3 regions of the Streptosporangium brasiliense genome follow, and region 2 is predicted to be linked to each of the others. Evidence: riboswitches for the same ligand, from Rfam matches in the RefSeq annotation. Region 2 holds a riboswitch; each other region holds the start of a gene.
The links. A riboswitch is a leader RNA that binds a small molecule or an ion and turns the genes downstream of it on or off. The one in region 2 is predicted to bind cobalamin.

Region 1 (4,272 bases), 1.4 Mb from region 2:
GGCGGGCGGCCTTGACGGTCACCAGCTCCGGATCCCCGGGTCCGAGTCCCACACCCCAGAGCCGTCCGGTCACCATGTCGTTCATTCGTCCTCACTCGCGATCGCGTTGACCGCGGCCGCGGTCATCGCACTCCCACCCCGGCGGCCGTGCACGACCAGGTGTTCCAGACCCGCCGGGTGCTCGGCGAGGGCCTGCTTGGACTCGGCGGCGCCGATGAAGCCGACCGGGATCCCGAGCACGGCGGCCGGCCGGCCGGCGCCCTCCTCGACCATCTCCAGCAGCCGGAACAGCGCGGTCGGCGCGTTCCCGATCGCGACCACGGAGCCCTCCAGCCGGTCGCGCCACAGCTCCAGCGCGGCGGCGCTGCGGGTGGTGCCCAGCCGTGCGGCGAGCTCCGGCACGCCCGGCTCGCCCAGCGTGCAGATCACCTCGTTGCCGGCGGGCAGGCGGCGGCGGGTCACCCCGGAGGCGACCATCATCGCGTCGCACAGCACCGGCGCGCCCGCCCGCAGGGCCGCGCGCGCCGACGCCACGACGCCGGGCGACCAGCCGAGGTCGGCGACCAGGTCGACCATCCCGCAGGCGTGGATCATCCGGACCGCCACCTGGGCGACGTCCGGGGGCAGGCCGCTCAGATCCGTCTCGGCGCGGATGGTGGCGAAGGAGCGGCGGTAGATCTCCGCGCCGTCGCGGACGTAGTCGGTCACGATCCCCCTCTGGCGGCCGTCACCGCGGCCGTGGTCTCTTCGATGTCCGTACAGTTCAGGCTCCGGCCGTTGAGGTTCACGCGGTAGCCGTCGCCGGTGGCGACCACGTCCGCGACCCGCCCCCGGGGGCGACCGCAGCGCCTGTCGCAGCCCGCCCAGTGCACGGGGAGCGTACCGGTGCGCGGCCGGTCCGCCGCACGGGGGGCGACCGTCCCCGGCGTCCCGGCGGCCCCGTCCCCGGCGGGCACGGTGGCGCGGGCCGCGTCGGCCTGCACGTCGGCCAGGGATTTGGCGCAGCCGGGGCGGCCGGTGCAGGCCGTCACGCCGATCCACGGGGAGTCGGGGTCGGTGACCAGGCCGGCCTCCGTCAGCCGGGCGACTGCCCGGGGGAGGTCCACGCGGGCCAGACCGGGCAGGACCACGCCCCGCCACGGCGTCAGCCGTACCCCGTCGGCGGAGGCCAGGCCGGCCAGGAGCTCCGCCTGGGCAGGGGTCAGCCGGCCCAGCGGCACCGCGACGCCCAGGGCCACCCGCCCGCCGGGCTGCCGGACGGCTCCCACCGGTCCCCCCGCCACGGCCGGCGGCGGGGTCCGGACGCGTTCCGCGGGCGGGCGGAGCCGTACCGGGCCGGCCCCTCCGGTCTCCAGGGTGGCGCGGACCCGGGCCGCGACCGGCTCCGCGCCGCCGGGCAGCTCACCGATCCGCCAGGCATGCACGCCCCGGGCGGCGAGCTCGGCCAGGAACGCCTCGGCCGCGGCGAGCAGGGCGGTGACCGCCGAGGTCACCGGCACGCGCAGGCCGCTGTCGGCGCCCGCGAGGACGAGGGCGGCCTCCTCCGGGCCGGTCGGCAGCATCCCGGCGTCGGGGCCGAGCCAGGCCACGTCCCCCCGGCCGTCGTCGAGGGCGAACAGGAACCGCCCCGGCAGGCCGGCCAGGCCCGGCCGGGCGCACAGCCGCCGGTCCAGCTCGGAGACCAGCGGACCGACGTCGAGGATCCCCTCCGCGTCGCAGCCGGTCAGCGGGGAGGCCAGGACGTTGCGGATCCGTTCGTGGGTGGACGAGGGCAGCAGCCCGGCCTCCGCCATGCGCGCCGCGAATCCGTCCCCCTCGCCGAGCCCGCGCACCTGGACGTTCGCACGGGAGGTCAGCTCGATGACGCCGGTCCCGTGGACGGCCGCCGCGTCGGCGAGTCCGCGCAGCTGGGAGGCCGTCAGCCGGCCGCCGGGGACGCGGATCCGCGCCAGGCCGCCGTCGGCCGCGGCATGCACCTGGAGCGCCCCGGGACATGCGTCGAGTCGCGATCGTCCGGAAAAGTCGCCAATGACCACGGAGAGGATGTTAAGCCAGTTTCTTGCAATGAGCGGGGCTGCCGTAGTCTGATCGTTGGCGACGGCAAGGGAGGAAGCCGGTGTGAAACCGGCGCGGTCCCGCCACTGTGACCGGGGAGCGAACCCCACTCAGGCCACTGTCCGGAGACGGACGGGAAGGCCGGGGGGAGCATCGATCCGGGAGCCAGGAGACTCCAGCCGTCGTAGCCGACGACGACCCGGGGCGAGGACCCCGAGGGAGGAAGCCCTGTGCGCTTTTCGCCGTTCCCGGGCCACCCCGTGGCCCCGCCGAGCCGTACCACGCCGCCTCCGCGGGGGTGCGGCGCGTGATCCTCCTGCTCTCGACCTCCGACACCGACCTGCTCAGCGCCCGCGCGAGCGGCGCCGGCTACCGGCTGGGCAACCCCGCCCGGCTCGCCGCGGCTGACCTGCCGCCCCTTCTCGACGGCGCCGACCTGGTGGTGGTCCGGCTGCTCGGCGGCCGCCGCGCCTGGGAGGAGGGCCTGGACGCCCTGCTCGCCGGGCCCCGGCCCGTCGTCGTGCTCGGCGGTGAGCAGGCGCCCGACGCCGAGCTGATGGAGCTGTCCACCGTTCCCGGCGGGGTCTGCGCCGAGGCGCACGCCTACCTCGCCCACGGCGGCCCGGCCAATCTCACCGAGCTCCACCGGTTCCTGTCCGACACCCTGCTGCTGACCGGGCACGGGTTCGCCGCGCCCGCCCCCACCCCCGGCTGGGGGGTGCTGGAGCGCGTGGCCCGCCGTGAGGACGGGCCGGTCATCGGCGTGCTCTACTACCGGGCCCACCACGTCGCCGGGAACACCGCGTTCGTGGAGACCCTCTGCTCGGCGGTGGAGGACGCGGGAGGCCGGGCACTGCCCGTCTACTGCGCCTCGCTGCGCAGCGCGGAGCCCGGCCTGCTGGAGGTCCTCGGCACGGTGGACGCCCTGGTGGTGACCGTGCTCGCGGCCGGCGGCACCCGCCCGGCCACCGCGTCGGCCGGCGGCGACGACGAGGCCTGGGACGTCGGCGCGCTCGCCGGGCTGGACGTGCCGATCCTGCAGGGCCTGTGCCTGACGAGCAGCCGGTCCACCTGGGAGGACAGCGACGACGGCCTGTCCCCGCTCGACGCGGCGACCCAGGTCGCGATCCCCGAGTTCGACGGCCGGATCATCACGGTGCCCTTCTCCTTCAAGGAGATCGACGACGACGGGCTGACCGTCTACGTCGCCGACCCGGAGCGGGCCTCCCGGGTGGCCGGCATCGCGGTACGGCACGCCGCGCTCCGGCACATCCCGGCCGGTGAGCGGCGGATCGTGCTGATGCTGTCGGCCTATCCCACCAAGCACTCCCGGATCGGCAACGCCGTCGGCCTGGACACCCCGGCGAGCCTGGTGCGGCTGCTGGCGGTGATGCGTGAGCGGGGCTACGACATCGGCGCCGAGGGCGAACTGCCGGGCGTGACCGAGCAGGACGGCGACGCGCTGATCCACGCGCTGATCGCGGCCGGCGGGCAGGACCCCGACTGGCTCACCGAGGAGCGGCTCGCCGGCAACCCGGTGCGCATCGCGGCGGGCCGGTACGCCGAGTGGTACGGCACGCTCCCGGCGGACCTGCGCGCCGGGATGGAGGAGCACTGGGGGCCCGCGCCGGGCGAGCTGTTCGTGGACAGCTCGCACGACCCGGACGGCGAGATCGTGCTGGCCGCGCTGCGCGCCGGGAACGTCGTGGTCATGGTGCAGCCGCCGCGCGGCTTCGGCGAGAACCCCATCGCGATCTACCATGACCCCGACCTGCCGCCCAGCCACCACTACCTGGCGGCCTACCGGTGGCTGGCCGACGGCTTCGGCGCGCACGCCGTGGTGCACGTGGGCAAGCACGGCAACCTGGAGTGGCTGCCCGGCAAGTCGGCCGGGCTGTCGGCCTCCTGCGGCCCCGACGCCGCGCTCGGCGACCTGCCGCTGATCTATCCCTTCCTGGTCAACGACCCCGGCGAGGGCACCCAGGCCAAGCGCCGCGCTCACGCCACCCTGGTCGACCACCTCGTCCCGCCGATGGCCCGCGCCGACACCTACGGTGACATGGCCCGGCTGGAGCAGCTTCTCGACGAGCACGCCTCCATCGCCGCGATGGACCCGGCGAAGCTCCCCGCGATCCGCGCCCAGATCTGGACCCTGATCCAGGCCGCCCGGCTCGACCACGACCTGGGCATCGAGGACCGCCCGCACGACGCCGAGTT
Region 2 (4,272 bases):
GCGGCCCAGACCAGGTCAAGTTCTGCACTTCTCCGAGGACCCGGAGATCACCCGATTTGTCCCCCACGTGGCAACCACCGCACAAGAACCGGAGGCATATGTGTGGGCTGTGTCGGCCGATCGCTGCCCCGACTACTGGTTTCCCCGCCAGTGCCCGCGCGCCATGGCCTGGACCGTGCCGGACACGACGGACGCCGACCGGGAACGGATCATCGGTGCCGGCTGCGGGCGGCGCATCCATGCGATCGAGTACGGCTGGCTGGAGGCGTTCTTGACCGTGCGCCTGTACGGCTACCGCCTGCCCGCCGAGAAGTTCGTCCCGATCGGTGAGCCGGTGCCGAACGCGATGGTCGCCACCGAGCCCGTCGAACCGCTCGGCCCGCCCGAACCGGTCGGCAGCCTGCTCCAGCTGCACGAGGAGGCCGGGATCCAGCTCAGAGTGCTGGACAACCTCTGGGCGTTTTGGGATGCGGTGACCACCAGCTCTCTGGGCTGGAGCGGCATCCGCCTGCGCAATGCCCGCCCCAGGCCGGCCAGAACAGGCTGACGCCCCCGACGCCCACGTCCCGGTGGTCGCTCCCCCACCGGCAGCGGAGGCCGGCCGCTAGACCTAGCGGGTCCCCTGGACCCTGACCCCCCGCCCACCTGCGTTCCAGCACCTGGAGGGCATCGCGCCGAGGCCGGTCAGGCCTCAGGACCCGTGCGACAGTCCCGGCTCGGGAGGCGGGTGACACTCCGGCTAGCTGACCTGTTGCTCTCCGACGCCTATTGAATCGGAAACTTGTGGTCCGGTAAGAGGTCGGTGGACGAGCGGCTCATCTCCTGCTTCGTGATCGTCGTGCTCACCGGTGCTTTCCTGGCGTTCTTCCACACGCCGAGCGACCAGGTGAGCCATGACGGCGCCCAGGTGATCTATGACGGCTCCTACGAGCCGCTGCGCGGCGTCATGATGGCCGAGGCCTATGCCTCGGCGCTGCAGCTCAGCTTCGACGTGGCCGGCGGCGTGCTCGTGCAGCTGCTTCACCAGTGGTCGTCGGTGCTCCTGCTCGCGGGGATCGTGGTGCGCACGGCGCTCAGCGGCGTGTTCCTCCGGTGGCTGCCCGGGATCGCGCTGCTCGGCCTGGGGGCGCTCAACATGGTCATCGGCTTCACACTGGCCGGGGAGCCGTTCGCCGAAAAGACCATGGGGGGCGTGCCGGCCCTGTGGCGGTACGGCGCGCACCTGCTGCTGGCGCTCGCCATTGCGGCCGCTGCGGTGCTCGCCTGGCGACAGGCGGGCGGTCGACGCCCCAGGGCGCTCCACGTCGTGGTGATCTGCCTGGGGCTCGTGCCGCTGCTGCTTGTGGGGGCTGTCGTAGCCCCCGGTTGGAGTGTTCACAAGTAGATCCGGCCTGGGGTGGAGCAGGCATTGAGAAGATCGCTTCCCGGCATCTCTGTGATCGTTTCCCGGGGTTATGAGGGTGTCGGCTCGGTATATTCCCTGAGATGTTGCTCTTGGTCCGCCATGCCATGCCTGCCTACGGTCCGACCGTCCCACCGCACGAATGGCCGCTCGGCACTGAGGGGTGGCAGGCGGCTCAGCGGCTGATCGCCCGTCTGCCCAAAGACGCCTGCCTTGTCTCCAGCGACGAGCCGAAGGCCTGGCAGACTCTGGGCGGCGACGACACGGTCACGCGTGATCGACGGTTCAACGAGGTCACCCGCGTGGAGCCGTGGGAGGGTAACTACCGCGAGTTGCGGCGCGCCTATGTGGAAGGCGCGGATCATGCTGACTGGGAGCCGCGGGCCGAGGTCGCCAAGCGCTTCGACGATGGGATCACCGAGCATCTCGCACTTGCCAGCGGGCGCCCACTCGTGGTGGCGGCACATGGCATGGCGATGACTGTTTGGGTGAAGGTGCGCCTGGGCCTGCAGAGCCCTGGCGACTTCTGGGCGGACCTCCGCTTTCCTGATGCGCATCTCGTTGATCTGGACTTGGGTACCGTCGAGCGAGCCTTGGCCCTCTGAACATCACCGGAAGGCCTCCGTCCGTAATTCGGCGACGGTGACGTCGACCGCGGTCCCTATGGCGCCCTGGCGCGGACACGGAGGTTCCGCGGGGCTCTCACCCCGTACGGTGGTCTCCCCTTTCGCTGGAATGCCCGGGGGGGACGGTCCTTATCGCATGATCCCTGGCCGTCGCCGGGTGAGCGGCGCGGTGAGGTCGGGAATCCGCTAGCGTACTGAGCGGCGAAACTGTTGCAAGGTGCCTCGCGTCGGTGAGGAGAATCGGGAAGCCGGTGTGATTCCGGCACGGGCCCGCCGCGGTGACCGGGGAGCCGCCGCCCACGCGCGCATGCGCAGCCACTGGCCCGCGAGGGCTGGGAAGGCGGGTGGTCAGGCGTCGATCCGGGAGTCCGAAGACCGGCCTTGCGCTCACAGCCCCTTGAAGGGGCACGAACGCAGCGGGAGCCTGCCCATGGACAGCCAGCTTTACGACGTCATCCACCGCCGCCGTGACGTGCGCGCGCAGTTCACCGGTGAACCCGTCCCCGACGAGGCCCTGCACCGGATCCTGTCTGCGGCCCACGCCGCGCCCAGCGTCGGTCTCTCCCAGCCCTGGGACTTCATCGTCGTGCGCGACCCCGCCGTCCGCGCCGCGTTCCACGGACACGTCCAGCATGAACGCGCGGTCTTCGCCGCGACCCTTGACGCCTCCGCCGTACGGCGGTTCGCCCGGATCAAGATCGAAGGAGTGCTGGAGTCCACACTGTCGATCGTGGTCACCTATGACCCGGATCGGGGCGGCCCCACCGTTCTCGGCCGCCACGCCATCGCCGACGCGGGCCTGTACTCGGTGTGCCTGGCCATCCAGAATCTCTGGCTGGCCGCCACCGCCGAGAATCTCGGTGTCGGCTGGGTGTCGTTCTACCGCGAGCCGTTCCTGAACGACCTTCTCGCCATCCCCGCGCCGATCCGCCCCGTCGCGTGGCTGTGCGTGGGGCCGGTGACCCACCTGGAGACCGCCCCCGACCTCGAGCGGAACGGCTGGCGGGATCGGCGCCCCCTGTGGGCCGCCGTCCACCACGACCGCTGGAGTTCCGGTCTCCACGGCCGCCCTCATCCCGATCGAGCCGAACGCTCCTCCACGCATCCCGATCGAACGGGAATGAGCTGAACGCTCCTCCACGGACGACGGCCTTCCCCGCCTTTCGGGACTTCGCGGGTTCCTCTCGTGACTTTTCGCGGATGACCGGCGATCCGGCCGCCCGGAAACGCGTCGCGTCACGCCGGTGTGATCACGGTTCAGACGGCTCGCCCACCTCGGCGACCAGCTGCGAGACGGTGACGCGACGCGTTCTCAGCATGCGCCGGTGGCGGAGGTGTCCGGCCCCGTGTCGCCGAGGGAGACGAGCAGGCGGCGCAGGAGCACGGTGATCTGGTCGCGGTCGGCGGAGCTCAGGCCCTCCAGGAGCCGCCGCTCGTTGGCGACGTGATGCTCGACGAGCCTGTTGACCAGGCTCAGCCCTTGATCGGTGAGGGAGATCAGGACGCGGCGCCGATGGGCCGGATCGACGGCGCGGTCGACCAGGCCCTTTTTCTCGAGCCGGTCGATGCGGTTGGTCAGGGCGGCCGAGCTGACCATCGCCGCCGTGCTGAGTTCGCCGGCGTTGAGGACGTGGGGAGGCCCGGAGCGCAGCAGGGTGGCCAGCACATCGAACTCCCAGGGCTCGATGTCGTACGCGGACAAGTGGTCCCTGATGGCGCGTTCGAGGAGGCGGGAGACCCGGGACAGGCGACCGATGATCTCCATCGGTGAGCAGTCCAGATCGGGGCGCGCCGTCTGCCACTGGCTGATGATCACGTCCACTCCGTCGTGGAGTCCGTCGGTCGTCATCGTGAGTCCTGTCCTGAGCTGTCCTGAGCGTGGCTTTGTACAGAGGCTAACACTTAGACATCGAAGGATTTGACACTTGCGAACGCAGTGATTTAAGTTTTCGACATCGAAATTTTCGAGGGGAGACTTTGATGAAGATCTTGCTTATCGGTGCCGGCGGTTACCTCGGCTCGGCGGTCGCGGACCACCTGGACGAGGCCGGACATCAGATCGTCGAACTGACCCGCGCCACCGACGACCGCCCGGAGAACGGGCGTGAAAAGCGTGTCGGCGACCTGACCGATCCGCGTTCGCTCACCCAGGCGGTGACCCCCGACATAGACGCTGTGATCAACATGGCGACGCCCACCGGAGACGCCGAGACTGACGCCGCCGCGATCGCCGCGCTGACGGAT
Region 3 (4,272 bases), 270 kb from region 2:
GCGATGATCGCCCGGTCGTCGGGGGCGTCCCCGTCGAAGGCGCGCTTGTGCGGGGTGCGGCCCATGGCCACCACGTCGTAGACGCTCAGCTCGAAGTCGCCGCCGCTCTCCTGCAGCACCGCCGCCAGCCTGCGGGCCAGCCATCTGCCCGGCATCCGCCACACGTCGTACCCGTCGAGGAGCACCTGACCGGAGGTGGGGCGCTGCGCCCGGTACAGGGTGCGCAGCAGGGTCGACTTCCCTGCGCCGTTAGGACCGGCCAGGCCGAGCACCTCACCGGAGGGCACCTCCAGCGTCACATCGCGCACGAGGTCCTTGCCGTCGATGCGCACCGAAACCTGCCGTACGGTCAGCGCGGCCGCCCGCTCCGTCATCGCCTCTTTCGTCACGACCGCCTCCGCATCAGCCACATGAAGAACGGCCCGCCCACCAGCGCCGTGATGATCCCCACGGGGATCTCCTCGGGGGCGATCAGCGTCCGCGCGACCAGGTCGGCCACGATGAGGAACGCCGCCCCGAGCAGCGCCGTGGCCGGCAGCGCCCGCCGGTGGTCGGCCCCGACGAGCAGCCGTACGACGTGAGGCATGATCAGCCCGACGAACCCGATGGCGCCGCTGACCGCGACGATGGCGCCGATCATCACGGCCACCAGCACGAACAGCGCCGCCCTGAACCGGTGCACGTCCAGCCCCAGGGAGGCAGCCGCCTCCTCCCCGGCCAGCAGCAGGTTCAGCGGGCGGGAGACGCCCAGCAGGACGACGGTGCCCACCAGCACGGCCGCCGCGGGCACCCACACCATCGTCCACGTCGTCCCCGCCAGGCCACCCAGCATCCAGCGGACGGCCGACTGCGTCTTGTGCGGGTCGCTGGAGGTCACCATCAGGAAGCTGGCGACCGCCGACAGCACCTCGGCCATCGCCACCCCGGCCAGCACCAGGCGCATCGTGGTCATCCGCCCGCCCGACCGGGCCAGGAAGTAGACCGCGACCAGCGCCGCCAGCGCCCCCGCGAACGCGGCGACCGGCAGCGAGAACGCCCCGAAGAAGGTCAGGCCGAACACCACCACGGCCACCGCGCCGACGCTGGCCCCCGAGGAGACGCCCAGCAGCATCGGATCGGCCAGCGGGTTGCGCACCAGCGCCTGCAACGCCATCCCGCAGACCGACAACCCCGCGCCGATGACCCCGCACAGCAGCACACGCGGCAGCCGTACGTCCATGACGATGGTCTCCCGGACCGGAGCCCAGACCGGCTCGGCCAGCGCGGGATGGAGCCGGTGCAACAAGATGCCCCACACCTGCCCGGCGGGCAGGCTGATCGACCCGGCCGCGATCCCCGCCGTGGCCGCCCCGCTCAGCAACAGCGCGCACAACAGCAGCACCAGCAGGTACGGCAGGCCAGGGCGCCGCGCGAGAGGTGCGGTGACTCGGGCGTCGGCGGTCCGGGAGACCTTGGTCAGCTCGCTCACTTGAACCGGCCGGCATGGATCTGCCGGGCCAGCGACTCCACCGCCGACGGCGCCCGGACCCCGAGCACGACCGACGACAGCGGCAGCACCGCGAACCGCTGCTCCTTGATCGCCGGCACGTCCGCGAGCGCCGGGTTCGACAGCAGGAACCTCTTCTTGTCGGCCACCGGCTGGTCGCCGTAGTCGTAGATGACGATCCAGTCGGGCGCCCGCTCGGCGACCTGCTCGAACGACACGTCACCCCATGCCTTGTCCACGTCGGCGAACAGGTTCCGCGCGCCCGCCAGCGTGATGACGTCGTTGCCGACGCCCTTGCCGCCGGCGGTGAACGCGGTCTTGTCACCGCTGTCGTAGACGAACAGCTTGACCGGGCTCACCCCGGCGAGCTTCTCCTTGACCTGTGCCAGTGGCGCGCGCAGGCGGGTGATGAGGGACTCGGCCCGATCGCGCACACCGAAGATCGCGGCGACGTTGCGGATCTCCTGGTCCATCAGGTCCAGGGTCACCGGGCCGGTTGGGCAGTCCTCGATGTTGAGGTAGGTGTCGATCCCGGCCTTGCCCAGCGCGTCGCGGCTGCGGCCCTCCTTCTCGTCGAAGGTGCTGGAGAAGCCGCCGTAGACGAAGTCGGGCTCGGCAGCCAGCAGCGCCTCGTGAGAGGGGTACTCCTTGGCGAGCACCTTGATCCCGTTGTAGGCGGCCTGGTACTCGGGAAGGATCTTGTCATCGAGGTAGCCGGTGCCGATCATCGCCTGCTGTAGCCCCAGCGCCAGCATCACCTCGGTGGCGTGCTGGTTGAGCGAGACCGCCCGCCGCGGCGGGCGCTCGTACGTCGTCTTGACGCCGCAGTTGTCGATGGTGACCGGGAACCCCGCCGCGACCGGTGCGGTGGACGCCGCGGCGGAGGCCTTCACCTCAGCGGGCGCGCCGCCGCAGCCGGCGAGGAGTACGGCGGAGAGCAGCAGGGACAAAGGGCGTCTGCCCGTCATGGATGGTTCCTCTCACGGAATCTGCACCATGGGGCGGTCCTGTCGGAAGGCGGCGGAAACCGGCCCGGGAGACGTCTCCGGGCACGCGTCGGCGCACCGGCCACGCGGCACCGCCACGCGGCGCGCTGTTCATCGGCCCATCGGGCATGCCGACCCGCTCCTCTCCGGGGAGATCCGCCCCAGTTCTATCGAGGAGGCGACCGCGTGAGTCTCCTGGCTCTCGGGTCGAGGCTCGTCCCCGCCTTCCCACCCCGGAGTGGGGCAGTGGCCGTATGGGGATCCGCTCGCCGATCACAGTGGCGGTACCGCGCCGGATTCACACCGGCTTCCTCGACCGCGCTCGCCTTTCCGTCATCATTACACGAAGCCATCAATTCACTGAATACCGGTGATGTGGTGAATCGCATTCGGAGCACCGCACGGTTCTTCTCAGCCGGTCAGCGCGACGGAGGCGCCCGATCGGCCGGTCTACCCTTACGACGGCGGTGTCCGTTCAGCGCACCGGCTGGCTAGAATCCCGCTGTGGATGGTTCGTCCGTGCCCGACCGGGTGCGGACGTCGTAAGAGGGAACCCGGTGGGAATCCGGGACTGCCCCGCAGCGGTGAGTGGGAACGACCGCCGTCATACGCACTGGGCCTGTGGCCTGGGAAGCGACGGTCAGTAGGTCACGCCTTGTTCAGGTGTGGTGCCCGCGAGTCCGAAGACCTGCCTTCCGCCCGTGCACCGACCGGTGCGCGGTGGTTCGCGGCCTCGTGGGAGGGCCTGGGACGCGCCCGCAGGACCTGCCTGCTGTGCGCTTCTTCCTCCTGCCCGGCCGCATCCTGGCAATAGCGAGGGAAGCTGCCATGACAACGACGATCCTCGGGTATCCGCGCATCGGCGCGCACCGAGAGCTCAAATTCGTCACCGAGGAGTACTGGGCCGGGCGCGTCGGCGAAGAGGAACTGCAGTCCACGGCCTCGACGCTGCGGCGGGCGGTGTGGACCGAACTGCGGGACTCCGGCCTGGGGACGATCCCGTCGAACACCTTCTCCTTCTACGATCACGTGCTGGACACCAGCGTCATGGTCGACGCGGTCCCCGACCGGTACCGGGCGCTGTCCGGCCTGGAGCGGTATTTCGCGATGGCGCGCGGCACCGCAGACATCCCGGCGCTGGAGATGACCAAGTGGTTCGACACCAACTACCACTACATCGTCCCCGAGCTGTCCCTGGACGCCCGGCTCCGGCTCGCCGACGGCGCGCAGGCGAAGCCCGTGGCCGAGTACCTCGAGGCCAAGACCCTGGGGGTCGAGACCCGGCCGGTGCTGGTCGGCCCGCTGACCTACCTTCTGCTGGCCAAGGCCGCGCCGGGCTCGCCTGAGGGGTTCGTGCCGCTGGATCTGCTGGGCGCCCTGGTGGAGGTCTATGCCGAGCTGCTGGAGCGGCTCGCCGGAGCCGGCGCGCAGTGGGTGCAGCTGGACGAGCCGGCACTGGCCGGGGATCTCGGCGCGCGGGAGGTCGAAGCACTCGAGCGGGCCTACCGCCGCCTGGGCGGGCTGTCCAGCCGCCCGAAGATCCTGCTGGCCACCTACTTCGGCACCGTCGCGGCCGAGGCGTTGAAGGTGGTCGCCTCCACCGCGGTCGAGGCGATCGGGCTGGACTTCGTCACTCGCCCGGACACCCTGGAGGTGGTGGCCTCGGCCGGCGGGCTGCCCCACAAGACCGTCGTCGCCGGCGTGGTCGACGGCAGGAACGTGTGGCGAACCGATCCGGCGCGGGCGAGGTCGACCTACGCGGTGCTGCTCGGGCTGGTTGGGCAGGTGCAGCTGAGCACG

Region 1: it holds a riboswitch for cobalamin, as region 2 does, so the genes downstream of both, cobN (cobaltochelatase subunit CobN) here and bluB (5,6-dimethylbenzimidazole synthase) in region 2, are expected to answer to the same signal.
Region 3: it holds a riboswitch for cobalamin, as region 2 does, so the genes downstream of both, J2S55_RS40350 (ABC transporter substrate-binding protein) here and bluB (5,6-dimethylbenzimidazole synthase) in region 2, are expected to answer to the same signal.

Annotation. Positions count from the first base shown of each region.
Region 1 is NZ_JAUSRB010000002.1:5,785,585-5,789,856, forward strand. It holds gene J2S55_RS34965 (precorrin-2 C(20)-methyltransferase) at 1-85, opposite strand, end outside; gene J2S55_RS34970 (precorrin-8X methylmutase) at 82-708, opposite strand; gene cobG (precorrin-3B synthase) at 705-2,036, opposite strand; cobalamin riboswitch at 2,060-2,248, shown strand; gene cobN (cobaltochelatase subunit CobN) at 2,363-4,272, shown strand, end outside.
Region 2 is NZ_JAUSRB010000002.1:7,185,630-7,189,901, forward strand. It holds gene J2S55_RS41735 (DUF6886 family protein) at 1-547, shown strand, start outside; gene J2S55_RS41740 (cytochrome b family protein) at 782-1,384, shown strand; gene J2S55_RS41745 (histidine phosphatase family protein) at 1,486-2,007, shown strand; cobalamin riboswitch at 2,232-2,426, shown strand; gene bluB (5,6-dimethylbenzimidazole synthase) at 2,459-3,157, shown strand; gene J2S55_RS41755 (MarR family winged helix-turn-helix transcriptional regulator) at 3,341-3,877, opposite strand; gene J2S55_RS41760 (NAD-dependent epimerase/dehydratase family protein) at 4,009-4,272, shown strand, end outside.
Region 3 is NZ_JAUSRB010000002.1:6,919,125-6,923,396, reverse strand. It holds gene J2S55_RS40360 (ABC transporter ATP-binding protein) at 1-374, opposite strand, end outside; gene J2S55_RS40355 (FecCD family ABC transporter permease) at 386-1,468, opposite strand; gene J2S55_RS40350 (ABC transporter substrate-binding protein) at 1,465-2,454, opposite strand; cobalamin riboswitch at 2,641-2,834, opposite strand; cobalamin riboswitch at 2,965-3,182, shown strand; gene metE (5-methyltetrahydropteroyltriglutamate--homocysteine S-methyltransferase) at 3,301-4,272, shown strand, end outside.